One region of the Pacificibacter sp. AS14 genome, then DNA from elsewhere that is predicted to be linked to it. Evidence: riboswitches for the same ligand, from Rfam matches in the RefSeq annotation. Region 1 holds a riboswitch; the other holds the start of a gene.

Region 1 (14,968 bases):
CCTTCGTGTTCCCGTCGCGTGCCAAGGCTGGGCACTTGACACGTGTGGGCTTTTATCAACTCATCAAAGAGATTGCGGTACATGCGGGTCTGTCGCCTGACAAAGTCACCCCCCATGTGATGCGCCACGCGTTTGCGACACATCTGTTGGCGCACGGGGCCGATTTGCGTGCCATCCAGACACTATTGGGTCACGCAGACCTGTCGACAACTGAAATCTATACGCATGTACTGGATGAGCGTCTCAAAGAATTGGTACTCACCCATCATCCTTTGGCCGACACATAATATATTGACCTAAATTGCACATCAAGCAAGGGCTGTCACTTGCGCGCCGCGCAGCACGGCCCCATAACAATTGCACGATGCCGCCCTCTTTGATGATAAATTGGAGCCTGAACTATGGACCTCACTATGCTTGACGCAGCCTTTTGGATGACATCCGCCGCAATTGCAGGGCTGCTCGTTTTGTCGGGGTTCTTTTCCGGGTCAGAAACTGCCTTGACCGCTGCCTCTCGCGGAAAACTGCGCGCGCAAGCCGACAAAGGGGCAAAAGGTGCGCAAAAAGCCTTGGATGTTACCGAAGACAACGAACGGCTGATTGGATCTGTGTTGTTGGGCAATAACCTTGTGAATATCCTCGCAACGTCTTTGGCCACGGCGCTGTTCACAAGGGTGTTTGGTGAAAGCGGTGTTGCATTGGCGACTTTAGTAATGACAGGTCTTGTGCTTGTTTTCGCTGAGGTTCTGCCTAAAACATATGCCATCACCAATCCTGAATCTGCTGCTGCGCGGGTGGCGAAACCCATTGCGGCAGTTGTGTTGATCTTTTCACCTGTCGTGAGTTTTGTGCGGATGCTTGTACGTGGCATGTTGCGCTTGTTTGGTGTTCAAACCGATCCTGACAGCCATTTTTTAGCACTGAAGGACGAAATAGCCGGTGCGATTGCCTTGGGTCACGTTGAAGGCGCTGTTGAGAAAGAAGATCGTGATCGGTTGCTTGGCGCGTTGGATCTCGGCGAACGCACTGTCGAAGAAATCATGCTACACCGTTCGAAAATCGAGATGATCGACGCCGACACTCCGCCGCGAGATGTGCTTGAAGTCTGTTTGCAGTCCCCGCACACCCGTTTGCCGCTTTTCCGCGATGACCCTGAAAACATTGTTGGAGTTATCCACGCTAAAGACCTGCTGCGTGGTATGTATGCCGCACGTGCCGACGCGATGGGAGATTCCGAATTTGCCGCATTCGATGTAATGGCCGTGGCGATGGAACCCTATTTCGTGCCCGAAACCACAACGCTTGATGATCAAATGCGTCAGTTTTTGCGCCGTCAGACACATTTTGCCCTCGTGGTAGATGAATATGGCGCGCTGCAAGGTTTGATCACGCTGGAAGATATTTTGGAAGAAATCGTCGGCGAAATAACAGATGAGTTCGACCAATCCGAGGACGCGCCGATCAGATCCAAAGAAGGCGGCTGGGTCGTTGATGGCGGCATGACAATCCGCGACTTTAACCGCTCAACAGAATGCAATCTTCCAGATGACGAGGCCAATACCATGGCCGGTCTGGTCATCCACGAGGCGCAAATGATTCCCACAGCTGGACAAGTCTTCTCTTTCCACGGTCACCGATTTGAAGTGGTGGCCCGCAAAGACAACCGCCTATCAACCTTGAAAGTGCGCCCTTTGCGCCGTGGCTTATAATGCTGTCGTATCAGCACGGATTTCACGCGGGCAATCTGGCAGATGTGCAAAAGCATGCTTTATTGGCGGTGATGATCGAGTATCTCACCCGTAAAGACAAACCGCTGTCTTACATCGAAACCCATTCTGGACGTGGGCTTTATGACTTGCAAGGCTCGCAAGCACAAAAAACGGGCGAAGCAGAATCTGGCATCTTGAAAGTGGCCAAATGGTTCAAGCCCGATCATCCTTATAGCCGCGCCCGCAAAACCGTTTCAGACGCGCAAGGCAAAAGCATCTATCCGGGTTCACCCGCTCTGGCGCAAGCTTTGCTTCGTGACGATGACAACATGCATCTGGCCGAACTGCACCCCGCAGAATTTGACCTGCTGCGCACCTCTATGCGCAGCTCAAAATCATACGTGGGACTGCATATGCTCAAACAAGACGGTATGGAATTTGCGCAAAGTGTTTGCCCGCCGACCCCGCGTCGCGGTCTGTGTTTGATCGATCCGCCTTATGAGATGAAATCCGATTACAACACTTTGCCCAGCTTTATTGAAAAGCTGCATCGCAAGTGGAATGTCGGCATTATTGCCCTGTGGTATCCAATTTTAGAGGGCGGTGCGCATAAGCCGATGACGGATATGTTGCTAGACCTTAAGCTGCCCGATGTGCTGCATCACGAGGTGCGGTTTGCGCCTGCGCGCGAGGGGCACGGCATGATCGGATCAGGCATGTTTATCGTGAACACGCCTTGGGGATTGGCCGATGAGTCCAGACGCCTGACAACTCTGTTCAAAACGCTTTGATCCTGGAGCATGAAAACCGTATAGATATGTAAAATATGCATACATTCTATGCAGTCTTGGTTGTTTATTTCTAAATTTTAAATCGATACCCCTTCCAAGGATTCATTCTTCGCGGCATCGCTTTGAATGTTATATCTATTTATCACAAGGAAATCACACATGGATCGCCGTTCTTTTTTGAAAACCTCTGCTCTTGGTGGCGCGTCCGCAGTAGCAACCACAACATTGGCAGCCCCCGCATACGCACAAGGCAAACGTACTTTAACAATGGTCACAAGCTGGCCCCGCGGTTTTGCGGGCGTTTGGGACGCCGTTGAAGCCTTCGCAACATCCGTCACTGGAATTTCCGAAGGCCAATTGACGATTGACCCCAAAGCTGCAGGCGAATTGGTCGGCGGTCTTGAAGTGTTCGATGCCGTCACAGCCGGGCAAGCCGACATGTACCACAGTGCGGATTACTACTTCGTCGGCCAACATCCAGCTTGGGCTTACTTCACAACTGTTCCATTCGGCATGTCTGCGCCTGAAATGATGACGTGGTATTATGGTGCTGACGGCATGCAAAAGCACCACGAGCTTGGTGAAATTTTCGGTTTAAAACCGTTCATTGCAGGCCAAACAGCGGCGCAAGGTGGCGGTTGGTTCCGCAAAGAAATCAACTCCGCAGATGATTTCCAAGGCATCAAATTCCGTATGCCTGGGCTTGGAGGGCAAGCGCTCTCTAAACTTGGCGCGTCTGTGCAAACCATTCCGGGCGGAGAAATCTACCAAGCGCTCTCCACTGGCGCTCTCGACGGCACAGAATGGATCGGCCCTTGGGCAGACGAAAAGCTCGGTCTTCAAGAAGTGTGTGACTTCTACTACCCAGCGGGATTCCACGAGCCAAATGGTGCGATGACCATTGCAACGAACTTGGCAGTCTTCGACGATCTGACCGTAGGACAACAGCGGGCAATCGAAGTGGCTGCAAGCTATGCTCATCAAAGCAGCTATGCTCAATTCATGGCGAACAATGGCCCCGCGCTCAAGCGTCTTATCTCTGGCGGAACTCAAATTATGTCATTCTCTGACGATGTTTGGGATGCCTTCGGCTCAGCGTCTAAAGAGGTTCTTGATGGTTACATGGATGACAGTATTTTCGCTGATATCCGCGCATCCGCAGAAGCCTCTATGGCGGCAACATCTGGTTGGTCCCGCCGCTCAGACAACGTTTACACGGCACAGCGTGACCGCGTTCTCGCAAACCTGAAGTAAGCCATTTAACCTATTGAAAAGATAAAGATGCGCGCCTTTTAAGGTGCGCATCTTTTCATTTCAGCCGTTCGATGTATGCCTGTCAGTTTTTGGCAGTCATTCGTTTGACAGGTGAGGCATCAGCGCGCCTTAAATAGCCCGCCCAAGATACCGCGTACGATGCGCCGCCCTGTGGTGCCTTTTAGCTCTTTGATTACCAAATTGGTGACAGATTCCCCGATGGTTTCCGATGTTGAAGACCGTCGTGATGATGATTTCCCATAGGATTTGGTCTCGTAACGGCGCGCCTTTTTGAACTCACGTTCCAGTTCACTGCGGTGTTTGTCATCGGCTTTCGCCTGTTTCGCGGCGAGGTCTGCGGCCTCTTCTGCCGCTTCGGCATCCTCAGCCGCTTTCGATGCGTCATCAGCGCGTTTGCGCAACACCTCAAAAGCGCTTTCGCGGTCCAAAACAGTCTCGTATTTGCCCGCAATCGGCGAGGTGGCAATCACCGCTGCCCGCTCTAACGCACTGAGCGGCCCAAGTTGCGACGACGGCGGGCGGATAAGCGTTTGCTCAGCAATGGATGGCACGCCTTTGGCCTCAAGCATTGATGTGACGGCCTCACCCGTGCCGACCGATTTGATTGCCTCTTCAATGTCGAAACGCGGATTGATCCGGTAAGTTTCGGCAGCGCGCGCAAGGTTCTTTTGATCGCGCGCAGTGAATGCCCGCAGCGCATGTTGCACGCGGTTGCCCAATTGCCCCAAGATATCATCCGGCACATCGGCAGGGTTTTGCGACACGAAATACACGCCCACGCCCTTGGACCGGATCAAACGTGCAACTTGTTCCACCTTATCGACAAGCGCTTTTGGTGCATCATCAAACAGCAAATGCGCCTCATCAAAAAAGAACACCAATTTCGGTTTATCAGGATTGCCAATTTCTGGCAGTTCTTCGAACAGTTCAGACAAGAGCCACAGCAAAAACGTCGCATAAAGGCCCGGCGATGACATCAATTTGTCTGCCGCCAGTACTGAAATACGCCCACGCCCGTCAGCATCCGTGCGAATGATATCAGCGAGGTCCAGAGCCGGTTCGCCAAACAATTTATTACCGCCTTGGTTTTCAAGCACCAAAAGACCACGTTGGATGGCACCAATAGAGCTGGATGAGATATTGCCATAGCGCAGCGTTAAATCATCTGCATTCTGACCACACCAGACAAGCAATGCCTGTAGGTCTTTGAGATCTAAAAGAGGCCAACCTTGTTCGTCTGACACGCGAAACGCAATGTTGATCACGCCTTCTTGGGCATCCGTCAGTTGCAACATCCGCGACAAAAGCAAAGGCCCCATTTCTGCAACAGTTGTGCGAATGGGATGGCCCTGCTCGCCAAAGAGATCCCAAAAGGTGACGGGAAAGCTTTCATACAGGAACGTCGTGAAATTGATCGTCTCATTGCGCGTCATAAACGGCGCATGCAGTTTGCCGTCTTCGGACCCTGCTTTTGCAAGACCTGACAGGTCCCCTTTGACGTCCGATAAAAACACAGGCACGCCTGCGTTTGAGAATCCTTCGGCTAGAATTTGCAAAGTGACGGTTTTACCTGTGCCTGTAGCGCCTGCGATCAATCCATGACGGTTGCCGTATTTCAGCAAGAGCTGTTGCGGATCTTTGTAATCGATACCGCCACCGCCAATAAAAATTCCATCACTCATCTCACTGTTTCTCCAACTGATTCCGCGCGTGTTGCAGGTCACTATATCTATCGTTCGACGCAACAATACAATTTTAACAAATTGGTGCCAGTATCACATGTGTTCGGGCCATGTCCTCCTAGGCCCGAACTGACTTCCTCCCTGTCAGACTGGCCGCGCGTGATCACGATCACCGCGGCCTCTTTTTTACCAAATCAGAAAAATTGCGGATTTTTCATCCAAATTTGCGTTGACGTCATAAACCATCCTGCCTAGAATTTTTGTCAATGCGTCGGCCATGTCCGACAGGGAGCAAATTGATCTTCTATCAAGACAAGATCACCAATGGGGTGCCACGCGAAAGCTGGCGCCCTTTTGAGACTTAGCACCTTAGTGACCAGACATATCAATGTGTGCGAGCAAGAGTTTGCCTGTTTTGGCCGATTTTATTATTTTGGAACGAAATCGAACAAATCCTGCCTGACACCCTCAGATCGCCATGGTAGAAAAAACCAAATTGACCCAAGCATTTATGGATTTCATATGAACTTCGCGAACACCACGGCCAAAACGCTTTGCCTGAGCACTGTCATGTCATTTGGATTGTGTTTTACTGCTACGGCGCAAGACGCCGACCCAGCCCCTTCCGAAGGCGCTGCCTCAATACCAGGGCTGAGCACTGGAACACCAATTGATGATACGGATGGCATTGGACAACCTTACACGCTTGAGCAGCACGGCGATTGGAATATCAATTGCCTCAAAGCACCTGAAGGCCAAGCTGATCCGTGTTCCATGTTCCAGTTACTCTTGGATGAAAAAGAAAACCCTGTGGCTGAAATATCTTTGTTTCACTTCGGCAATGGCGGCATTGAAGCCGCAGCCACTGTGACAGTGCCTTTGGATACATTGCTAACTGAGCAACTAACACTGACTGTTGATGGTGCCAACGGGCGTCGTTACCCGTTTGCAGTGTGCTCTCCAACAGGCTGCCAAGCCCGTTTTGGCCTTGTTGAAGATGATGTCGCTCTATTGAAAAAAGGCGCAACAGCAACTTTGACGATCGTGCCCTATGCAGCTCCTGACGTTAAAGTGCCCGTGTCAGTGTCATTGACAGGCTTCACGGCTGCCTACACTCGAGTGACAGAGATCAATATAGCTGCACGCGCTGAAACACAATAATAAGTGCAAACGCTCGAATGCAAAGGACCGGCACAAATGATGTGTCGGTCCTTTTGATATTGATGAAAATCTCAGAAATTAAGAAGCTTTGCGCAAGGCAATAACGGCGTTCAAGCCACCAAAGGCAAATGCGTTAGACAGAACCACATCCACATCCGCATCACGCGCCTCGTTGGGCACAACATCCAACGCGCATTCAGGATCAGGTTCTTCATAATTGATGGTGGGCGCGATAATGCCGTCTTTGAGCGCCATAATACATGCCAACAGCTCAACAGCGCCGGTGCCACCAATCAGATGCCCATGCATTGATTTGGTTGAGGACATCATAACCGTGTCGGCATGATGGCCGAGCGCATCCGCAACGGCGGCGCATTCGGTTTTATCATTGGCGGCAGTCCCGGTGCCATGGGCATTGATGTAACCGATCTCTTCGGGATTGATCTGCGCATCCGTGATGGCGCCAGCAATGGCGCGTGCTGCACCCTGTTTTGAGGGCATCACAATATCAGAGGCATCAGAAGTCATCGAAAACCCGATCACCTCGCACAAGATCTCAGCGCCTCGCGCTTTTGCGTGCTCATACTCTTCGAACACGAACACCGCAGCCCCCTCGCCCTGCACCATACCATTGCGATTGAGGCTGAAAGGCCGACAGGCGTCTTTCGACATAACCCGCAGACCTTCCCAAGCTTTGACACCACCAAAGCACAGCATGGATTCTGAGCCCCCCGTGACCATCGCTGTCGCCATGCCACAACGCACCATGTTAAAGGCTTGCCCCATGGCATGATTGGACGACGCACAGGCCGTTGCAACAGTGAAACTTGGGCCCTTAAGATTGTATTCCATCGACACATGCGAACACGACGCGTTGTTCATCAATTTTGGCACCACGAACGGATGAACACGGTTTTTACCCTCTTCGTAAACCATGCGGTAATTGTCGTCTTGGGTGTTCAAGCCTCCGCCAGAAGTACCAAAAATTACACCTGATTTGGCTGCGAGATCACCGATAAATTCCAAACCCGATTGCTCGATCGCCTCTTTTGCAGCCGCCAAAGCAAACTGCGTGAACCTATCATACAAAGCGATTTGTTGGCGATTAAAGCGTTGCTCTGTGGTCCAACCGTGAATTTGGCCACCAATTTTGATCGACAGTCTGTCCACATCCCGAAATTTTAGTTCAGAAATACCGCAACGGCCTTCACGCATTGCCTCCAACGTTGACGGCACATCGAGCCCCAATGCGTTGACCGTGCCCGCCCCCGTTATGACGACGCGTTTCATGACGATTGCTCGGCAATAAGTCCCTGAACCGCTTTCACAATGGCCGCCACCGAAGTGATATCGAAATCCGATTGGTCAGGCTCATTCGCGTTATACGGCACTGAAATATCAAAGGTTTCCTCGATAGCAAAAATGCATTCCACAAGACCAAGGCTGTCGATGCCAAGGTCGTCGAGGCTTTGGTTATCACGCACGTCACTGGGTTCTAGAACGGCTTGCTCAGCGATGATTGCGATTATCTGTGTTCTGATCTCGTCAGACATTTTTTGTCTCCATCTTTCGCGGTCATCATAGGATCTAAACCGAAACTTTTGGCTGTAAAACAGAAAAATATGACAGCAAGGTGTCAAAAAAACACGAGCCTAGGTGCCCTTTTTAGACGCGAGGTCTTTGAGCAAACGTGGCAAGCGTCGCAAGGATTTATACATATCGATATGCGTTTGCATCGCGACCGCAGGATAGCCCATCATAGCCTTTCCCTTGGGGACATTCGACAACACACCAGAGCCAGCGCCAATAATCGCGCCGGACCCGATGGTGATATTATCGGCGGCCCCAGCTTGGCCGCCCATGACGCAAAAATCCCCCAAGACGGTTGAGCCCGCGATACCAACTTGCCCGCATAGCAAACAATGCTGCCCGACAATCACGTTGTGACCGATGTGCACTTGGTTATCGAGCTTACTGCCCGATCCGATTTGGGTGGCCCGAATGGTGCCTTGGTCAATCGTAACATTGGCGCCAATTTCAACATCATCGCCGATGATAACACCGCCGATAGAGGCAATGCGCAGCCAGCTTTGGCCTTTGGCCTCGACATTGGCCCCAAGGCTTTCACGCGCTTGCTCTACAGCGGATATTTCTTGCGTAACAAAGGAAAACCCGTCTGCGCCAATCACCGCACCGGGTTGAATAAAGATGCGCGCGCCGATTTGCGCACATGCGCCAATTCGCACACCCGCATGAATGACAGCATCTGCGCCGATGTGAACGTCTGTGCCGACAGTCACCTGCGGCGCAATCTGACAGCGATCACCGATGACAGCACCAGCGCCGATGACAACCAGTGGACCAATTGAAACGTCGTCGCCAAGTGTCACTGAAGGGTCGATGACGGCACTGGGGTGAACACCTTTCGCAAGCCCAAGACCCGCATCAAAGCTTGCGGTGATCCCTGCCATTGCCAAACGTCCGCGGCGCACCAAAATAGCAGCCTCCAACCCGAAAGACTGCCAATCGGCGCCCTCCCAAATAACCGCGGCACGCGCAGCACCTGTGGTCAAGGCTGGTGCAAACTTAGGGTCCATCGCCAAAGCAATGTGGCCTGCATCAGCTGTTTTAGGTTCACCGGCAGAGGTCACAACCAATGCGCCATTGCCTTCAAATGGCGCGCCAATGCGCTTTGCTAAGTCTGAAATCGTGATGCCAGTCATGATGAAACCTTTGAAAATACCTGAGTTACTTTGACATAATGCCTCAAGGCCAACATGGAAAGGACCGAGGCAAAACATGGCCCCAAGTTTTGTCAAAGATCCAATTCAAAAAACTATTAAGGGCGCCCCGCAGGACGCCCTTGAACGAGTATAAAAACATAAACGAGTATAAAAAAACTTTCGTTTAGCTGCCAACAGCGCGCAACTGAACGCCTTGTTTTTGCAAAGCAGACCAAATTTTCGCGTCACGTCCGTAAACGTCACGACGGTATTCCATGCCACCTTTCGCAACCGTTACAGCCGTGCGGTAAACAATATGCACAGGCACCTGCTCTTCCAATGCCACAACAGATTCAACGCCAGATTTTAAACGTGACTGGAACAGACCCACGGGATCGTTAGACTGTTTTGCAAGCAATGCGTAAGCAAAATCAAACGGATCTTTCAAACGCACACACCCGTGTGAGAACGCGCGGGACTCGCGTGAAAACAGGCTTTTTGCAGGCGTGTCGTGCAGGTAGATATTGTACTTGTTTGGGAACATGAATTTCACCAATCCCAAGGCATTGCCGTCTGACGGTGGCTGCTTCAGATTAAACGGAAAGGTTCTTTCTGTGTAGGAATTGAAATCCACATTTGCACGGTCCACTGTACGACCACGAGAATCCACCAGACGAAGATGACCAGCTGCCCCTGGGTTCTTTTTCATCAATGGAAGATATTCACGAACCGCAATAGAGCGCGGCACATTCCATGTTGGGTTGATCACCATGTGTTCCATAACGTCTGAAAACTCAGGCGTACGACGGTTGGAATCATTGGCACCAACAACTGAACGCGTTTCAAATGTGACACTGTCGTTATCGATGATCTTGGCCGAAAAATCTGTGACATTCACCCAAACGTGACGTGTGCCACGTTCGATATTCATCCAGCGTTCACGCTCAAGAGCCACGTGAACAGACGCAAGGCGTTGCGCAGGCTCAATATTAAGCTCTTTCAATGTTCCCACGCCAGCAACACCATCCGCTGACAATCCATGACGTTGTTGGAACAATTGAACAGCTTTTTGAATACTCGCGTCATAGACTGTACTCGCGTTGCGATTAAGGTATCCCATCGCAATCAACCGATCGCGCAATGCCACTACGTTGCCGTTGGACTGACCTGGCTCAAGTTTATTGCCGCCAACCTGCGGACCCCAGCCGCCATTGCCGAGGGTTTTTTCAAGCACGCGCTTTTCTTTTAGCAACCGTGTATATTCAGGTGATTTTGGCATCAGGCTTTTCAAAAATGCTGCCGGCGTTGACTTGGCAAAGCTGTCCATAAGCGACACACCGTCACGATACGGCACTTGACGCACGATACCACTGTCAATACGCGATGGCACCAATTGGCCTGTCTGCATGTCTCTCGCGTAGTCCAAGAACAAAGTCGCCATGGCCACCTCGGCGCGGCCTAAATCGCGTTCTGATTTTATAGACCGCATATTGGCTTTCAACAGGCTTGTGTCATACGGTGCGATACCGTGATCCGGCGCGCCATCTAGTGCGCGCAACAATGCCTGACGCCGACTGCGAGCGCGACTGGAATTATCGGCAAATATAGGCTTGTAGCCTGTCGCACGATAATATTCCGACAGGTCTTTGGATTTTGATGCCGCTTCTGCAATCGATTGCATCATTGCAGTGACTTGCTGAGCGGAGACCCGATCAGGGGCCGCCGAAATGAAGGCCATCGAGAGAATGGCGATGAAACCGAACCGTAAGCTTTGTGACGCGGCAGACGTCAATCGCGCAGCATACGAAATGCGCGGCACCAAAGAGAGAAACATAATAATCCTCAAAAAAGACAGTAAACTAGCGTCTAAACTACATAGTTTTGGGTGCGAGCGTGAGGGGAAAACTGGTCAGAAATGCCCCTTGTGATACTCAAAGCACACATTTTATCGTGATCGATTTCCCGCACGATTCCCCTTGATTTTCCCTTTAAAGGCTGAGTGAGAAGTTGAATTTGCGGGTCTTTTGCGCTCGAATACGTTCTATATGCGCAAATTTTTGCCTACTTTTCGGCCATTTAGTGCCTCTCTATAAAGGGATGCTTGGAGGGCGATTCACTTTGTGCCATAACACTGACAGTAGCATCATTGACTTTAAGAAATGCAAATCAGCTAGGCCAAATAAAGAAATTGGCAAGGTTTTGGTTAGCGAAGCTTTTATCTGGTGTAACTTTGGTTTCGTTTTGAGTGAGCCTTGAAACAACGCCGCGACGCTGTGAGTCTCCGATTTGGGGGTGATCTAGGTCAATGTTGACGGCTGTGAATGAGTTAGAATGTCGTAAAAACGGCACATAGGAATGTACCGCGTTGAGGCGGGAATGATAAGAACGGGACGCTTGAGATCATGACGACAAACAAGTCCAGCGCAATCACACGGCGCACGCTTTTGCGAAGTTTTGCAGCAGTCACCCTTTCCGCCGCTCCAGTTTATGCCAACGCGGCGGGGTTCTTGCGCGGTTCAGGCGACATCCGTAGACTTCGTATGTATTCAGGCCGTACAGGTGAAAGCATCGATACAATTTACTGGGTCGAAGGCGAGTACATCAACGAAGCTCTCAAGGAAGTCACTTATTTCTTCCGCGACTGGCGCAACAATAAAGTGAAATCAATCGACGCTCGCACAATTGATATCATGGCTGCCGCGCATGGGTTGATGGACGTGAATGAGCCTTACATGCTGCTCTCCGGCTATCGCTCTCCTGAAACCAATAACATGCTGCGCTCTCGCTCAAGCGGGGTAGCCAAGAACTCCCTCCACATGAAAGGCGAAGCCGCTGATTTGCGCCTGAAATCTCGCTCCGTAAGCCAAATGGCCTCTGCCGCCAAAAACTGTTCTGCGGGTGGTGTTGGAACCTATCGTGGTTCAAACTTTGTGCATATGGATTGTGGTCCTATCCGCACTTGGAACGGCTAAACGACGTTTTTAATCATTGAGCATCAAAAACGAAAGCCGCCCCAAAGGGCGGCTCATTTGTTTTCACAATGTATCATCAACTGATACGATTTACGCCGACACAGGTTCAGGCAGTTTGAGCGCGAGAATATCACGCACTGCATTTGCGGCCTCTGCACCCTTTTTCACAAAATGTTCTGTGTAGAACTTGATGTGGTCTTCAGTGGAATGGAAATGGTGCGGCGTCAATGACACCGAAAACATTGGTACTTCTGTTTCCAGCTGCGCCTGCATCAAGCCAGAGACAACAGCGTCAGCGACGAAGTCATGGCGATAAATACCGCCATCAACGACTAAGGCCGCGACAACAATCGCATCATACTTACCTGTTTTGGCCAAGCGCTTTGCCAAAAGAGGCGCTTCAAACGCACCAGGGACATCATAAACATCAGTGGTAGCACTTGGCGCATGCGCAGTCATTTGTGCGACAAAGCCAACATGGGCTTGATCCACAATATCCGCATGCCAGCGGGCGCGAATAAACGCTATGCGAGGAGAAGAAGTTTCGAAGTTTGAAGTCATATCAGTCATTTTGGAACCCTTGAGTTTACACTGTTAGGTCCCAGAGCTCGAAGGAACACGAACGACGAGCCAAAGCCCCCTGCCCGCATTCCATTCTCTACCATCCGGACTTTAACCGTCGGTTCTGGAATTTCACCAGATCTGCTGACCCAAGCATTTTTAAGTGCGAGGCGCTCGCGGACTATAACCGCCGGTGGGGAATTACACCCCGCCCTGAGAACTGATTTGAATTTAGGGCTGCTCAAGAAAAAGGTCAAGGGCAACGCAGTGGATAGCACAGCCCTTTGATCGCGACTTATTGGCATAGAAAAGGCCCGCGAAGTTTCCCCGCGAGCCCAATCAAAATCATAATGAATAGCTTAGACTTTAAGAAACTTTACAAGGCTCTGCGTTGATCCATCTTTGTCAGCACTTGATTCAGTTCCAGCCAACACAGGCTGCAATGCGACGGCAAGCTCTTTGCCAAGTTCAACGCCCCATTGATCAAAAGAATTAATCCCCAAGATCACGCCTTCGACAAAGACACGATGTTCATAGAGCGCAACGATTTGCCCCAAAACGAAAGGCGTTAGGCGTTCATAAGCCAATGTTGTTGTCGGACGATTGCCCGGGAATACGCGGTGACGAGCTTGGCGTTCAAGTTCAGCGCCCTCAAACCCTTTGGCACTCATGATGTCACGCGCCTCACTCAACGAGCGCCCACGCAACAGCGCTTCGGATTGCGCCAAGCAATTAGACACAAGCAATTCATGTTGGTGCTCAAGACCTGCTTCATGACCGTATTTAGCGACCATGAATTCGCAAGGCACAACGCGGGTGCCTTGATGTATCAGCTGGTAAAACGCGTGTTGGCCATTTGTGCCTGGCTCACCCCAAACTACAGGACCGGAATTGAATGTCAGATCTTCTCCATCCATCGACACCCGTTTGCCGTTACTTTCCATTTCCAATTGCTGCAAATAAGCGGGCAGCCGCACAAGACGTTGTTCATAAGGAAGAACCGCGCGCGTCGCATGACCGCAGACTTGGTTGTGCCAAATGCCTGTCAAAGCCAAGAGCGCTGGCAGGTTTTCAGCCCAAGGTGCTGTCCGGAAATGTGTGTCCATCGCTTGCGCGCCACGCAGGAAATCCGCGAAATGTTGCGGACCGATAGCTAGCATCAAGGGCAGACCAATCGGGCCCCAGACGGAATAGCGCCCGCCAACCCAATCCTCGAACCCAAACACAAGGTCAGGATCGATGCCAAAGGCCGCGGTTTTGTCACGTGCCGTTGAGAGCGCTGCAAAGTGGCGTGAAATGCCTTCTTCGCCGACACGTTCAACAAGCCAATCTCGTGCGGTTTGGGCGTTGGTCATAGTCTCGATCGTCGTAAATGTTTTGGAGGCGACAATAACGAGTGTCGTCAAGGGGTTGAGCCCCTTGAGAACGTCATAGATATGCGCGCCATCGACGTTTGAAACGAAGTGACACTGCGGTCCATTGGCATAAGGTCGAAGCGCTTCATAAGCCATCACAGGGCCAAGATCAGATCCACCGATCCCGATGTTGACGATATTCTCAAACGGCGCATTCGAGGATGACGTAATGTCCCCGCGGCGCACGCGATCTGCAAAATCGTCCATGCGCGCCAAAACATGCCGCACACCTTTCATAATGCCAGTGCCATCAACTATGATGTCATCGCCATCCAAATTGCGCAAAGCCGTGTGTAAAACAGCGCGCCCTTCGGTGTCGTTGATTTTCTCACCCGAGAACATTGCCTCGCGTTTGCCTGCGACGTCTGCTTGTTCGAGCAGATCAATCAAGCTGGCCTTTTGCGCTGCATCGATATTGGTTTTCGAGTAGTCAAACAAAAGCCCGTCGGCTTCGACAGAAAACGACTGGGCCCGCGCGGCATCACTGGCAAACAGATCCAGAATGTGACGATCAGCGGCGGCAGCGTTTAATGCTTTCAATCCGGAAAAATCAACGGACATGGTATCTCCTATCAGGGTGTGACCCCGTTTTAGTCTAAAACAGTTTATGTGTCCCTAATGGGATCAAAGCGTCATCAGCGTCGCATAGACCGCCTGTTTTACGGCGCCCAATGCACAG
Region 2 (14,968 bases), on a different contig from region 1:
TAAGCCTTGAAAAGATGCGGCATCACACCAATATTGGTATGGAAACCAAGCAGTCGGCTTGGAACAACGTTTTAAATCGCACAGGAGACAGTTAATGGCTGACTACAGAACGATTGATGCAGGCATTGGCGCCCGCTCATCCGCCCATATCGATGCGGGTCTTCGCACCCACATGAACAAAGTTTACGGAACGATGTCCGTTGGTCTTTTGATTACGGCATTGGCCGCTTGGGCTATCGCCAATTTGGCTGTGACCTCAACGCCAACAGAATTGATGTTCCGCGAAGGTCAGTACCTCACTGGTTTGGGTCAGGCGCTTTACACGTCCCCTCTTAAATGGGTTGTGATGTTCGCACCACTCGGCATGGTATTTGCCTTTGGCGCGGCCGTGAATCGCTTGTCCGCCGCTGGCGCGCAAACGTTCTTTTACGCTTTCGCAGCCTTGATGGGCGTTTCCATCAGCTCGATCTTCTTGGTCTACACAGGCGTGTCCATCACACAGACATTCCTTGTGACATCTATTTCCTTCGCAGGCTTGTCTATCTTTGGGTACACAACCAAGAAAGACCTGTCCGGCATGGGCACATTCTTGATGATGGGTTTGATCGGTTTGATCGTGGCCTCCATCGCGAATATTTTCTTGGGCTCTGGCATGTTGAGCTTTGCGATTTCAGTCATCGGCGTTTTGATCTTTGCGGGCCTCACAGCTTTTGACACGCAAAAAATCAAGAACGACTATATCGCACATGCACATGCAATGGACTCAACATGGCTTGCTAAATCAGCAATCATGGGCGCGCTGAAGCTCTACCTCGACTTCATCAACATGTTCATGTTCTTGCTGAACCTTCTCGGCAACCGCAACTAAAGACGCCCCATTAGATATGAAAAGGCCGGTCTTAGGACCGGCCTTTTTTTGTGCGCACTCGACATATTTGACATATCAATTCAACGTGCGGCGCATCTGAATGGCAGGCAGATACAATCCGGGCTCAAGCGTCAATTCGACCTCTCCGGTCGCATCGAACCCTTTGGCTTTGTAAAAGTCCTCGGCGGCCAATGTGGACAGGCAGAACATGTTCTCTACGCCCTGTGTCTGTGCATGAGCCAAAGCGTGATCGACAATCAAAGAGCCAACGCCGGAGCGGATCGCATGCGGCACCACCGCAACGCGGCGCATATGCCCGTTGCTTGCGGGACCAATTCCGCCAAACGGCGTCGCCTGAGACCACCCGCCTGCCCCCAAAAGCACACCGCCAGCATCGGCGACAAAATAACTGCCGCCAGAGAGTAAGCTTGGCGCGGTGCGCATCAAACGCGGCAAGGCGCGTGCAAGAATGTCATCATGATAGACGGGACGCATCAACGCGCCATAGCTGGCAGCGATCAAACCATCGATGGCCAAGGCATCGGCAGGTGTAGCTGTACGAACGATAAAAGGCGGCAGAACCCTAAGGGGTTCGCTAGACTGGCTAGGACTGTCGCCCTCAATAGAGGGACTCTCTTGTAATAAACACATATCGGGATCTCCTGTGTCACGCTTGCGTGTCGTGATTTGGGGAAGTCCGCGAGAGCAATCTTAAACAAAGAAAAACCGCGCGAACCTTTGGGGTTTGCGCGGCTTTTGCATTTTGTCGTTCAAATCAGGCTTACTTGATTTTGCCTTCTTTGTACTCAACATGCTTGCGCACAACCGGGTCGTACTTTTTCATGACCATTTTCTCGGTCATGGTACGTGCGTTTTTCTTGGTCACATAAAAGTGGCCCGTGTCTGCTGTCGAGTTCAGACGGATTTTGATTGTGGTTGGCTTAGCCATTTTTATGTCTCCAGTCTTACGTACAACGGGTCAGTCGGGCACTTGCGCGTGACACCCCGTGGAATCCTTGAAGCCTGCCTTTTAAAGTGTTGCGCCCTCGAGTCAATGGGGTCCCAACAAAAAAAACAAGCGTGGCCGTTATGGCCAAACAAACATTGCACGTCATGGATGCCCCACAGCGTACAATGCATTGCTCTTGGCGCCTCTATGACATAGATTTTAAAGCGCGACCATAGGGGTCGCAACGTTCTCAGGGCGGGGTGCAATTCCCCACCGGCGGTAAGGTCAAATCTGGGTTACCAGAGCCGACCAAGCCCGCGAGCGCCAAGGGTTGTTTCACCAACTTTTGGGTCAGCAGATCCGGTGTAATTCCGGAGCCGACGGTCATAGTCCGGATGAAAGAGAGCGGGAAACGGGGGTAAAGTGCCTTTTTAGGGGCGCTATACGCCCAGTTGTCCTGTTTGCCTTGAGTTATGCGCAAATGAAAGGACACCGCATGACTCGCCAAAAACAAAGAAGAATAGCCGCCGCAAGCGCGCGCCTTACCCCGCCGCAATTGGGGGCCGCTTTGATGGTCCTTGCCGGTATTTTATTCGCAATAATAAACTTGTTGGGCCAATTTGGCACAATGATTCAGGGAATCGCTCCGACCCGTCTGGCCTTTTGGCAATATTTCATCGCTTTTTTAATTTCGATGCCATGGGTGATCCGTCACGGCATCAAAGCCATGCGCACTGGCGCATTCATGCTGCATTTCATGCGCGTGATCGCCTCGGCCATTGGAGTGCAACTTTGGATCACAGGGCTTGCCCATGTGCCGATTTGGCAGGCCATTGCCTTGATCATGCTGTCGCCGTTTTTCGTCACCCTTGGGGCTGGAGTGTTCTTGGGCGAAAAAACCACGCTGGAACGCTGGGGCGCGGTGACCGCGGGCTTCATCGGTGGCATGATTATTTTGGCACCTTGGGCGGAAGAATTTTCACCCTATGCGCTCTATCCCGTGGGCGCAGCTGTGTTTTGGGCCCTGACATCCCTGTTGACCAAATACATGACCGCGACGGAAAGCGCTGAGAGCCTCACTGTTTATCTGTTGCTGCTGCTGACACCCATCAATTTGGCGCTGGCGCTGAGTGGTGATACGGGCATGAGCAACCTTGCGCTCGGGTTTGACATTGCGGGACTTGTGATTCTGGTGGCAGGGCTTTTGACCGCCCTTGCCCAATACGCAATCGCCAAAGCCTATAGCGTTGCGGATGCGGCCTACTTGCAGCCATTTGATCATCTCAAACTGCCCCTTAATGTGGGCTTTGGCATCTTGGCCTTTGGCTTTGTACCGCCTGGATCGATGTGGCTTGGATCTGCGTTGATCGTAGGGGCATCGGCCTATCTGCTGCGCCAAGAATCGCAACGCGCGTAATTGACGCAACAGATAGGCGAAAAGACTGCAAACGAAAGGGCGACCCTGCACGCAAGATCGCCCTTTTTTGATGTTTAATGTGATGTTTCGATATGCGTGATTTACAGCGCCGGCTTGCCCATCGATTGATGAATGCCGGCCTGCGTGACGGCATCGATCTGCAAGGCTGCCGCCAAAGCGTTCAAGAATGTCTTTTCCGCATCCGTATCGACAGAAATCGCCATCAAGGCCGCCGAATAGACTTTGCTCTTGGTGTCCTCGGTCGCGTCCTTAGCCAAAGCCAAAGGATCAACGGGGGCATCCAATTCGGCTTGCACAAAATCGATCTCGTCTTGCGAGGCATCCGTGAGGTGATCCAAAATCTTGGTCCGCTCTTCTGCGTCGATCTCGCCATCTGATTTCGCAGCCATAATCATAGCGCGAATCATCAGCTTGGCGTTTTCTTCTGCGGCTTCACCCAAGGTCGTTCCTTGAGTTACAGCGCCAAACATATCGGACAAGCCGCCCGCACCAGCAGTCGCAGCGCTCCCCATGGCCGCAAACAATGATCCAAGGCCCGCTTCAGTCGCCTCAGAGGCATCGGCGGCCTGACCACCAAAAGTGCCCATCATTTTCTTGATCGCATCGGCACCACCTGGGACGCCAAATTTTTCAGCCATTTGGCCCATCTGGTCGGCCATGCCACCGTCATCGCCAGCTTTGCGCAGCGCGTCACGCACGCCGTCCATACCGCCCATGTCTTTGACTTTCGTAACGCCTTTTGCGGCCACAAATCCGACGGCCAATGTGGCCAATGTTTTAACAAAGCTCATGGGGCTTCCTTTATAAATGTTTCGCCATTGAGATGAATATGGGGGCGAACCCGTAAAACTCCAAGCATTCTAAAGTCTAAGGGGGAACGATTGGCGAAATGGCCCCCTAAATTTCGCGACAGAATTTTAAGGGATGCGCGTATAGGTTTATATAACAGCATGCGGCTTACCCCCTGCCCTTTGATTGGAAAAAAGATGCCTCACCTTTTCAGAACGTCCCTAATCACCTCAATCGCCCTTTGCGCAGCATCGGCGGCCTCTGCCAACGAGGATCATTGTGCCACGGTAGCAGCCTCGGTGGCCGAAGCTGGCTTTGGCGCCAGTGTGACGGTGACTTGCGATGATGCCCACGCGTTCATCACATCAGACACCTATCCTGATCACGACGTGATGACGGGGATTGTTGGCTCCAATGAACAGGTGCCCGTGCCCGCAGAATACGCAGCCCCTATCATTTTGTTTCCAACCATGGGCAGCACGCCAATCACGCGTGACGCAGCTCTTGGCGTCGCGGTCAACGGAGTGCCTATCTATGACTACACAGCAGGCGGCGAAATGTCTCAAGCCGACCTTGCCCACCACCAAGCGCAGCACGACACCTTGCAGACCCAACAACTTGATGTCTGTGGTGGCCATGCAGGGCGCGGCGATGATTACCATTACCACGCCAAGCCAACCTGCATGATCGACCAGATGGAAAATGCTGGCGATGACGCGATCATTGGTTGGGCATTTGACGGCTTTCCGATTTATGGCGACAACAACCCAGATGGCACAGAAGTCGCCGAGGGCGATCTTGATATCTGCAACGGGCAAAGCGATGACACTTTTGGCTATCGCTATCACACCTCTGCCGAGGCACCTTACATCGTGCAGTGTTTGATGGGTGAAGTGCCTGAACTTGACCAACTGCCACGGGTGCGCCCGCTTGATATGGCCACAGGTGGTGGCGTGGAAGCAGGTCGCCCACCGCAAGGCGGCGTCGACAATCTTGTGTTCACGCAAGACGCAGATGGCGCACGCAGCATGGATTACACCTATAAAGGCGAAGAATATTACATCCGCTACGCGCCCTCAGACAAAGACGGCTGCTATGACTTCACCACAAAAACCGTCACCAACAACGGCGAAGTGCAATCCAGCGAACTTTGCCGCTGATACGATTGCTTTGATGAAGCCTACTGAGGCCCCTATCCAAAGGGTGGCCTCAGTAGTGTGGTGTGGGATATGACCGCGCCGATAAGACTAAGGCGCAGTGTTATCTGACAACATCCCGCAACACCTTGGTGCATTGCACACATCTTGGATCTTCCATGCACAGTGGCATTTGCCATGCGCCCTGCCCCTTTTTGCGTCCATGCGGTCATAAGCACTCGATAGCTTGTGAATTTGGTACATAGCGACGTGAAGGCTTTGAAAACCCTGTCGACATGCCCAAATCCCTAGGAACGGATGCCCACAAAGTTTCCGCCTAGCCTTGCATCAGCTCTGCCTTGCATCAGCTCTATGGTTTTCTGAGGTCCATCCAAGCCGCGCAGCCAATCCGCACGGGCTTAAAAAAGACAGAACAGAACACCGCTTCACTTGCATGTGCCGGATTAGGACATACCGAAAATACAAATAATCATAACAAGACGCTTGTTTGGACGGCGCTCATTGAGTGTTTCAAAATCATAGTCTCACTCACATCAAATCCAAAAGTGCACGGATGGCCTATAAGCCGGATTTTGTCTGGGGTTGCCCCCTCGATGACCATTCCTCTAGGCGCATTGTTACCAATACGCTCAAGCTGCCAACCCGGGTCCTCGGGCTTGAACGACCCTGTGAGCGGTATGCGTAAACGCACATCAGACCTCACGTAAGACCCCTATTTGGCATTGCTCCCAGTGGGGCTTGCCGTGCCGCTTGCGTTGCCGCTTGCGCGGTGAGCTCTTACCTCACCGTTTCACCCTTACCTCCGATTTAGAAGGCGGTCTGTTCTCTGTGGCGCTATCCCTAGGGTTACCCCCGCCGGGCGTTACCCGGCACTGTTGTTCAATGGAGTCCGGACTTTCCTCGCGTTCCGGTATGCTTGCACACCCAGAACCCGCGGTCATCCAGCCATCCGTGCGATTTGGGACTTAGGCTGTGCGCGGCGCGCGGTCAACGGGAAAGCGCATGGCCAGATCACCCGCCAGAGCCATATCGGTGCCATCAAGGGGGCCAGTGTGACGGGGGCGAAACCGATCACGAAAGGCAGACAGGCGCGCCTCAAGAGGCGTGCCGCAGGCATATCCGAAGGCCGTGAGATCGGACGAAAACGTATTTTCATCGACCTTGCGCGCCCCCAAAACCTCGGGCCAAACACTCAAACCTTGCACCGCCAAGCGCCGCCAATCAAATCTGGGGCCCGGATCGATTTTGCGCTCAGGTGCCATATCGGAATGACCGATGATGCGCTCAGGCTTGATGAAATGGCGGATCTTGATGTCGCGCAAGAGCGCCTCAAGCGCATCCATCTGAGCTGCCGCAAAAGGCACAGAACCACAATTGGCAAGCTCGATCCCGATAGAGCGCGAATTGATGTCTGTGACATCGCCCCATTGCCCAGCACCCGCATGCCACGCGCGCTTTTCCTCATCGACCATGCGGACAATGCTTCCGTCAGCATCGATCAAATAATGGGCTGAGACTTCAAACTCGGGATCACACAACCGTGCGACAGCCGCGGCCCCTGTCGCCATCGCAGTGTAATGCAGAAGGATGATATCGGGCACCGCCCCACCCTTGCGTTCACCAAAGTTAGGCGAAGCTTGGGAATGGCAGGACAGTGCAGTCATGCGAGATTAATTGCGACCAGCGGCCAAACGGAAAGGATGCGGATCCCAAGAACAGGCAAATCCATCGCCATCAGGATCCATACCTTTGACATTGCGCTCTGGTCCGCCACCCGCCAAAAATGCATCCTGCGCCAAGTCAGGTGATGAGTATTTCGCACAATTGCGCTGCGCACGGACCTCGGCCCCAAGGGTCAAACGCGAATAGATAGGCTGGCCAACTGAGTTGGTTGTCGACAGCGCGAATTCAACCAAAGACGAGCCTGAGCCCGAAGGACGGCTTGGCAAATCTGTTGGTGCAACTGTTTGATACTGCTCGCGGTTTGCCGCAACGCGCGCGGCGTCTTGTGCGATGGAGCGCTCTGATGCCACAGCGTCAAAATCATTTTCCGCCGAAATGCCCACCACATTTTCAACACCAGCCGAAATTGGCGCAGATGTAAATTGACCCGTCGGATCAGCTGGCGCGCCCACGTTGGTGGGGCTTTGACCAATCGCGGCCAAGGCCTCATCAGCGATATCTGCTGTCGACGCCGTCACGGGTTCACCAGCGATCGGCTGCAAACCGTTCACGGAGCGCCCTTCACCAGCAGCGATCAGTTCAGCTTCGCGACGAGCCTGATATTCAGCATAGGTTCCAAAACCAACGCCAGCGCCACTGTCCGGCACAGGCGAATCACAGGCGGCCAAAACAGCCAAAGACATCACAGCAAAAGCGGCACGACGCATCACGCATCCCCCGAGAAAATTAAAGTTATCAAAAGAGTTACCACCATTTGTTTGGCTTGGAAACAAAGCCCGCCGATTGTTCAAGGCTATGAGCAATATTCAGCAGATCGCCTTCTTCCCATGGACGTCCGATCAGTTGCAGACCGAGCGGCAAGCCAGTCGAAGACAGACCTACTGGCACTGACACACCAGGCAACCCCGCCAAGTTAAGTGTCACGGTGAACACATCGTTGAGATACATCTCGACAGGGTCCGCTTTGGACACTTCGCCAATGCCAAAAGCTGCAGAGGGCGTGGTTGGCGCCAAAATCGCGTCAACGCCAGCGGCAAACACCTGTTCGAAATCGCGTTTGATCAAGGTACGCACTTTGCGCGCACGGTTGTAGTAAGCGTCGTAGAAGCCCGCGGACAGCACATAAGTGCCGACCATGATGCGGCGCTGCACTTCGCGGCCAAAGCCTTCGGCGCGGGTTTTCTCATACATGTCGTCGATGCCGTCACCTTCGCCGATTTTCGCGCGGTGACCGTAACGCACACCATCGTAGCGCGCCAAGTTTGACGAGGCTTCCGCAGGCGCAATAACGTAATAAGCAGGCAGCGCGTATTTGGTGTGAGGCAAGGACACATCGACGATCTCAGCGCCAGCATCTTTCAGCATCGCGGCACCATCATCCCAAAGTTTCGCAATCTCAGCGGACATACCATCGAGACGGTATTCTTTAGGGATACCCATTTTCTTGCCCTTGATGTCGCCAGTGATCAACGCTTCAAAGTCAGGCACGGCCAGTTCCATGGACGTGGAATCTTTCGGATCGTGACCCGCCATGGCTTCCAGCATGATCGCCGCGTCGCGCACGGTTTTGGTCATCGGGCCGGCTTGATCCAGTGAGGACGCGTAAGCGATGACGCCCCAACGTGAACAGCGGCCATAGGTTGGTTTAATGCCAACGGTGCCGGTGAACGCAGCAGGCTGGCGAATAGACCCGCCTGTATCCGTGCCGGTCGCCGCCAAGCAAAGATCAGCCGCCACAGCCGCAGCAGAGCCACCGGATGAACCGCCAGGCGTCAAATCACGGTCATCAATTTTCCACGGGTTGATCGCAGGACCGTAAACAGAATTTTCATTCGACGAGCCCATCGCGAATTCATCCATGTTCAACTTGCCCAGCATCACAGCGCCCGCACCCCATAGGTTTGAGGTCACGGTGCTTTCATACTCGGGTTTAAAGCCGTTCAAAATGAAAGAACCTGCCTGCGTTGGCTGGCCTTTGGTCGCAAACACGTCTTTCACGCCAATCGGCAAGCCACACATGCTGGGCGCATCGCCCGCTGCAATACGCGCGTCGGCGGCTTTGGCCTGCTCGCGCGCTTGCTCGGATGTGTCATGCACAAAAGCGTTAAGCTTTCCCGCGCCCGCGATCGATGTCAGGCAAGCTTCAGTCAGATCAGAGGATGTGAACGCGCCTTTGCGTAAACCATCACGCGCGGCGGACAATGTCAGTGTGTTCAGATCAGTCATAGCGTTTACTCCACCACTTTGGGCACAGCGAAAAAGCCTTCGCGTGCATCTGGTGCGTTTTTCAAAATTTTGGCCTGTTGATCGCCATCGGTGATCACGTCGACGCGGCGCTTGAGGCGCTGCGGGGTCACAGAGGTCATCGGCTCGATGCCCTCCACGTCCACTTCTGACAGCTGCTCGATGAAGCCCAAAACAGCGTTGAATTCTTGGGCCAGCTCAGGGAGGGCGTCTTCCTCAACCCGAATGCGTGCAAGCGATGCAACGCGGCGTGCGGTATCAATGTCGATCGACATGGGGCAACTCCGTTATCTCAACAGCGCTTTGAGGGCGCTCAATTCAATCTATTTGCATTGGCTTTATCGCGCCCCGCCCCGCGCTTCAAGCGTATGGCGTGACAAAGTTTGGCTCTGGTCTGATTAGATGGGACTTGATGTGACGCAATGCAGCAGCACGCGGTTGTTGTTTGTGCAACTCCAGCGGCAGCCCTGCCCGTCAGCTTTGCGCCTCAATCAAGCCGCGAATATGCGCTGAAACGCCTCGTGCGTCCACGACGGCCTCTCTGACGAGCCAATCGAAATGACTAGACAAAGATTTAACACGCTCGATTTCGCGAAAAGCCAGATAGAATTGCCCCACATAGATAACGGCCAGATTTGGACCAAAAACGGTGACGGGGGAGCTGAAAACACGATGCGCGTCAAATAAAAATATACGCAACCTCGGGAACAGTTCATCACATTGATCCGCAATAAAATTCAACTGGGCATGGCGCACGTCTTTTCCGACACCCTCATAATAGGCGGTTCCAGCGGCGCAGGCTTCGATCTCGTGAATTGGTAGCGCAATTTCATAGTCAGACACACCAGAGGACACCCACTCCATTTGATCTTGCAGGGCGTCGTAGGCCTGTGGCAACTGGCGCGCGCGCACTGACGCATATTCCCATTCCAACATTTGCTTGGTTTTCAACATATCGGGCAAAGTTGCAGGCACGTGTCGCACTTTATAGCCCGCAGATTCGTGATGCCATTCAAGAAGTTGCGCATCCGCAGACGAACGCTCAGCGGGGCTAAGCGACAAGGCTGCCGCCACAATATCACCTGGGGTTTCTGGCCTGTTTGTGAGACCGAGCAACCAATCCGTGCTAACGCCCAATACATTTGCGGCCTCAGCTGCCAATTGTGCATTCGGCAGACGCGGTTGATCGACATTTAACAACTGGCCAATCGTAGATCGATCCACCTGCGTTGCGCGCGAAAGTGCACTCTTTGTCACGCCCTTGAGCACCATCGCGTCTTGTAGGCGTTCTCGAAATAAGGTTGCGCGTTTACGCTTGTCCATCACGATCAACTTTGTAGGATAAAATCTGTAAAGTGTATTTTATGCAGCTAATTCCCCTAATGTCCATAGCGCGATATTCACGATAGCCCAATAACAACACAACACTTTACGCAAAGGGCGCCACATGGACAGCAAGATCAGACTCATCGCCAAATCTGTTACGTGGCAACTGGCTGGACTTTTCACCATGACGCTCATTGGCTTTGTGTTCACGGGGTCAGTTGCAGCAGGCGGCAGCATTGCTATTTCTGGCGCAGTCGTGGGCTTCATCTGCTATTTTGCGCATGAAATTGTCTGGTCAAAAATAGCTTGGGGCATACGCGGACGCTAATACGCTCCACAAGGGTCAAGAAATCACAACGACAACACCTAAAAATACGGCTCAGCGTCGCCGACTTGCAAAGAAATCTTTAAGTAAGTCTTCGGACGCTTGGGCCGAAATCCCATCATAGACTTCGGGCGCATGGTGGCATTGCGCATGGGAAAATACACGCGGACCTTGGGCCACGCCGCCTGACTTTTCATCTGCAGCGCCATAATACAAGCGCGCAATTCGCGCGTTGGAAATGGCAGCCGCACACATCGGGCACGGCTCAAGCGTCACGTATAAATCATACCCCGACAGGCGCTCTTGACCCAAGACAGCACAGGCCGCACGGATTGCCACCACTTCGGCATGGGCTGTCGGATCATTCCATTCACGGGTGCGATTGCCACCTTGGGCGATGATATCCCCCTTGGGCGACACGATGACGGCCCCCACAGGCACTTCACCACGGGCCGCTGCGGCATGGGCCTCATGCAAGGCCGTATCCATGTAAGATCTAAAGCTCATAACCTGTATTTGACGCCAAAACGACCCTATGACAAGCAAATGCGCGCCCAAAACGCGCCCAATGCAGGCTTGATACACACCAAGCCCCTTCCCAAGTGCGCAAAGCCCAGCTATGGCAAGCGCATGACACGAGATTCAGATAAAAAACCCGCCCGCGGCGCAAAATCTGGCGCACCCTCCTTTGTTTCCAAAAGCAAGGGCTCCCGCAGCCATGGTGACACGGAAGGCAAGTCTTACAAAAAGCCCCCCGCGAATCCTTATGCCAAGAAAGGCGCGCCCAAAACAGCGCCCGCCAAAGGCCCCGAGGCTGGCGCAGATGGCACACGCCCTGGCGACCGGATCGCCAAGGTTTTGGCCCGCGCAGGCGTTGCCTCGCGCCGCGATTGCGAAGTGATCATCGAAGAGGGCCGCGTGACAGTGAATGGCCGCAAGGTTGTCTCTCCTGCCCTTAACGTTTTGCCCAGTGATCGCATCACCGTGGACGGACAACAAATCGGCGAAGCGGAACCGCCCCGTTTGTGGCTTTACCACAAACCTCTGGGCCTCGTGACCACAGAAAAAGACGAACTTGGCCGTGCCACAGTGTTTGAAAACCTGCCCGCAGGCCTGCCACGGGTTCTGTCTGTTGGCCGTCTCGATTTGAACTCTGAGGGGCTTTTGCTGCTTACGAACGATGGCGAATTGAAACGCAAACTTGAGCTGCCAGACACCGGTTGGCTGCGCAAATACCGCGTGCGCGTCAAAGGCTCGCCGTCCGAGGCGTTGCTGGATCAACTGCGCAAAGGCATAACGATTGATGGCGAAGATTTCCAACCTATGGAAGCCGTGTTTGACCGCCAGCAAGGCGCGAACGCTTGGCTCACCATCGGCATTCGCGAAGGCCGCAACCGCGAGGTGCGTCGCGCGATGGAACACATCGGCGTCGTCGTGAACCGCTTGATGCGTATTTCTTATGGCCCGTTTCGTTTGGGCACCATTCGTCCAGGTCAGGCCGAAGAAGTCAAAGCCCGTGTGCTGCGTGATCAGCTGGGCGTCGATCCTTTTGCATCAGACATTGAGCACCCATCCGAGCCACGTCGCCAAGTCAGCCGTGGCGGCAAACCTGCCGGCCCGCGCAAAGAAAGCTTTGGCCGCACAGATTCACGTGAACGCGATGATCGTGGTCCCAAGGGCGCTGGGTTCAAACCCCGCGGCGACAAAGATGATCGCGGCACCAAAGGCGGTGGTTTTAAACCGCGTGGGGATCGTGACGATCGCGGACCGAAAACGGACGGCTTTAAACCGCGTGGCGAGCGCGATGATCGCGGACCGAAAACGGACGGCTTTAAACCGCGTGGCGAGCGCGATGATCGCGGTCCAAAAGGCGGCGGTTTTAAAGGCAAGCCAGTTGATCGTGACGGCAAGCCTGAATTCAAATCCGCAGGCTATAAATCACGCGGCGGACCTGAAGGTGGACGCGCCAAGGGGTTTAAGTCCCACGGTGACAAACCAACAGGCAGCCGCGACGGCAAACCGTCCGGCGGCCCACGTGGCGGCGGCTTTAGCGGCAAAAAACGCAGCTAAGCAACCTTAGCCCAAAGCGAGGGGGGAGCAACTTACCCAGCTTCCCCGCGCTTAACCCTTTCATGACGCGCATTTGTTTCCTATATCTTATGGCAAGGCCCGAACGGGCAACGAGTCATATGCCTTTAGTAAGATGGAGTGACCGCGACATGAGCGCCAATGGGGCCCAAAAACTTGCGTATTATCTGCTGGTTGCACTGACCTTTTACGCCACTTTGGGCGCATCGGGCATCTGAGCATGGCACAAAAATACAGTTCAAAATATTCACCGGACACTAAAAGCGACGCAGACACTTCTATGGATGCGCCAAAAGCACGACCTTTCGATGGTAAAAAACCGTCTCGCGTTGGCGCACGCTCAAACATTTTGTTCTATGCGGCTCTGCCTTTGGCTTGGAAAGCCTTTGGCGCAGAACCTATTGTTATGGCGCAGTACCTTGTTGCTCTAGGGCTGCTTTTGGGGGCAGCTTGGCTGACCCGCGAAGGTTTGAAAGCGCAAGAAGCTTATGAGGCGCGCAAAGTCGCCCGCCGCCCAGCCATTCCACGCAAAATCTTCGGATCTGCTTTGACAGGCCTTGGCCTTGGCCTTGTGGGTATTGCGGGTTGGGGGCCAATTGAAGCCGGTATCTTCGCGGTACTCGGCACGGCGTTGCACAGTTTCGCCTTTGGCATAGACCCTTTGAAACACAAAGGCATGGAAGGTATCGACACCTTCCAACAAGATCGCGTTGCCAAAGCTGTCAATGAGGCCGAGCGTCATTTGACAGCTATGCAAGAGGCGCTTCAGCGCACTGGCGATCGCGAAGCGCAAACGCGCCTTGAACAGTTTGCCAAAACAGCGCGCGCCATGTTTCGCACAGTCGAAGAAGATCCGCGCGATTTGACAGCGGCGCGCAAATACTTGAGCGTCTATTTGCAGGGCGCGCGCGACGCGACCATCAAATTTGCCGATATCTGGGCGCGCAGCCGCAACATGGAAGCTCGCGCGTCCTACCTAGCTCTTTTGAACGATCTTGAAAGCAATTTCACAGCGCGCAACAAAGCGTTACTTTTAGACAACAAAGTCGACCTTGATATCGAGATCGACGTACTTCGCGACCGTTTGGCTCGCGAAGGTATCAAGTAAATCAAACAGCTATCACTGGGGGACATCATGTCAGATACCACTCGCCAAAAAGCCGAAGCCACGTTGAAAGACGTCGAAGCCGTCACAGCAGTCGTTTTGCCTGAGCCCGCAGGCGATCTGATCGTCTTGGACGCCGCGGAACCTGCACAGGCCGACGCGATCCGCAGCGCCATGAATGAAATCGACATGAGCGACACCAATTCCATCGTGCGCTTTGGCTCTGGCGCGCAAGCCGAGTTACAAGAGATTTCTCAAGCGATGCTCGCAGATGTGCGCAACAAAGATGTTGGCCCTGCGGGTGATAGTCTGCGGTCCATCGTGACAACCATTCGCGGTTTTTCGATCTCTGAATTGGACGTACGTCGCGATCGGTCTTGGTGGGAAAAACTTTTGGGTCGCGCAGCCCCAATGGCGAAATTCGTCGCCCGCTTTGAGACCGTCCAAGGTCAAATAGACGACATCACAGACAATCTTTTGTCGCATGAGCACACGCTTCTCAAAGACATCAAATCCTTGGATGTATTGTACGACCGCACGCTGACATTTTATGACGAATTGGGTATCTACATTGCCGCTGGCGAAGAAAAGCTCAAAGAGCTTGATGGCGTGACCATCCCCGCCAAAGAAGCCGAAGTGACCGCTGCGGCAGAAAACGATCAAGTCATGATCGCGCAACAACTACGTGATCTGCGTGCCGCACGTGATGATCTGGAACGCCGCGTGCATGACTTAAAACTGACACGCCAAGTCACCATGCAGTCGTTGCCGTCCATTCGTTTGGTCCAAGAAAACGACAAATCCTTGGTCACCAAAATCAATTCAACTTTGGTCAACACCGTGCCATTGTGGGAAACTCAATTGGCCCAAGCCGTAACCATTCAACGCTCATCTGAGGCGGCACATGCGGTGCGCGAAGCCAATGATTTGACCAACGAATTGTTGACATCCAATGCCAAGAACCTGCGCCAAGCCAACAAAGTTGTGCGCGAAGAA

What was found. A riboswitch is a leader RNA that binds a small molecule or an ion and turns the genes downstream of it on or off. The one in region 1 is predicted to bind FMN.
Positions count from the first base shown of each region.
Region 2: it holds a riboswitch for FMN, as region 1 does, so the genes downstream of both, WNY38_RS10460 (DMT family transporter) here and WNY38_RS02045 (6,7-dimethyl-8-ribityllumazine synthase) in region 1, are expected to answer to the same signal.

Region 1 covers NZ_JBBMQI010000001.1:402,353-417,320, forward strand. The annotation lists gene WNY38_RS01990 (site-specific tyrosine recombinase XerD) at 1-287, shown strand, start outside; gene WNY38_RS01995 (HlyC/CorC family transporter) at 402-1,709, shown strand; gene rlmJ (23S rRNA (adenine(2030)-N(6))-methyltransferase RlmJ) at 1,709-2,500, shown strand; gene WNY38_RS02005 (twin-arginine translocation signal domain-containing protein) at 2,660-3,754, shown strand; gene WNY38_RS02010 (helicase HerA-like domain-containing protein) at 3,874-5,457, opposite strand; gene WNY38_RS02015 (invasion associated locus B family protein) at 5,980-6,618, shown strand; gene WNY38_RS02020 (beta-ketoacyl-[acyl-carrier-protein] synthase family protein) at 6,697-7,908, opposite strand; gene WNY38_RS02025 (acyl carrier protein) at 7,905-8,171, opposite strand; gene lpxD (UDP-3-O-(3-hydroxymyristoyl)glucosamine N-acyltransferase) at 8,271-9,341, opposite strand; gene WNY38_RS02035 (L,D-transpeptidase family protein) at 9,526-11,175, opposite strand; gene WNY38_RS02040 (DUF882 domain-containing protein) at 11,744-12,313, shown strand; gene WNY38_RS02045 (6,7-dimethyl-8-ribityllumazine synthase) at 12,404-12,874, opposite strand; FMN riboswitch at 12,963-13,099, opposite strand; gene pgi (glucose-6-phosphate isomerase) at 13,234-14,850, opposite strand; gene pgl (6-phosphogluconolactonase) at 14,949-14,968, opposite strand, start outside.
Region 2 covers NZ_JBBMQI010000009.1:54,767-69,734, forward strand. The annotation lists gene WNY38_RS10445 (Bax inhibitor-1/YccA family protein) at 95-868, shown strand; gene WNY38_RS10450 (GNAT family N-acetyltransferase) at 944-1,519, opposite strand; gene rpmG (50S ribosomal protein L33) at 1,650-1,817, opposite strand; FMN riboswitch at 2,060-2,228, shown strand; gene WNY38_RS10460 (DMT family transporter) at 2,314-3,234, shown strand; gene WNY38_RS10465 (DUF533 domain-containing protein) at 3,336-4,046, opposite strand; gene WNY38_RS10470 (YHYH protein) at 4,242-5,204, shown strand; RNA gene rnpB (RNase P RNA component class A) at 5,747-6,154, opposite strand; gene WNY38_RS10480 (N-acetylmuramoyl-L-alanine amidase) at 6,167-6,793, opposite strand; gene WNY38_RS10485 (hypothetical protein) at 6,872-7,591, opposite strand; gene gatA (Asp-tRNA(Asn)/Glu-tRNA(Gln) amidotransferase subunit GatA) at 7,629-9,110, opposite strand; gene gatC (Asp-tRNA(Asn)/Glu-tRNA(Gln) amidotransferase subunit GatC) at 9,116-9,403, opposite strand; gene WNY38_RS10500 (helix-turn-helix transcriptional regulator) at 9,603-10,451, opposite strand; gene WNY38_RS10505 (DUF2061 domain-containing protein) at 10,576-10,782, shown strand; gene WNY38_RS10510 (nucleoside deaminase) at 10,834-11,286, opposite strand; gene WNY38_RS10515 (pseudouridine synthase) at 11,410-12,849, shown strand; gene WNY38_RS10520 (5-bromo-4-chloroindolyl phosphate hydrolysis family protein) at 13,088-13,975, shown strand; gene WNY38_RS10525 (toxic anion resistance protein) at 14,003-14,968, shown strand, end outside.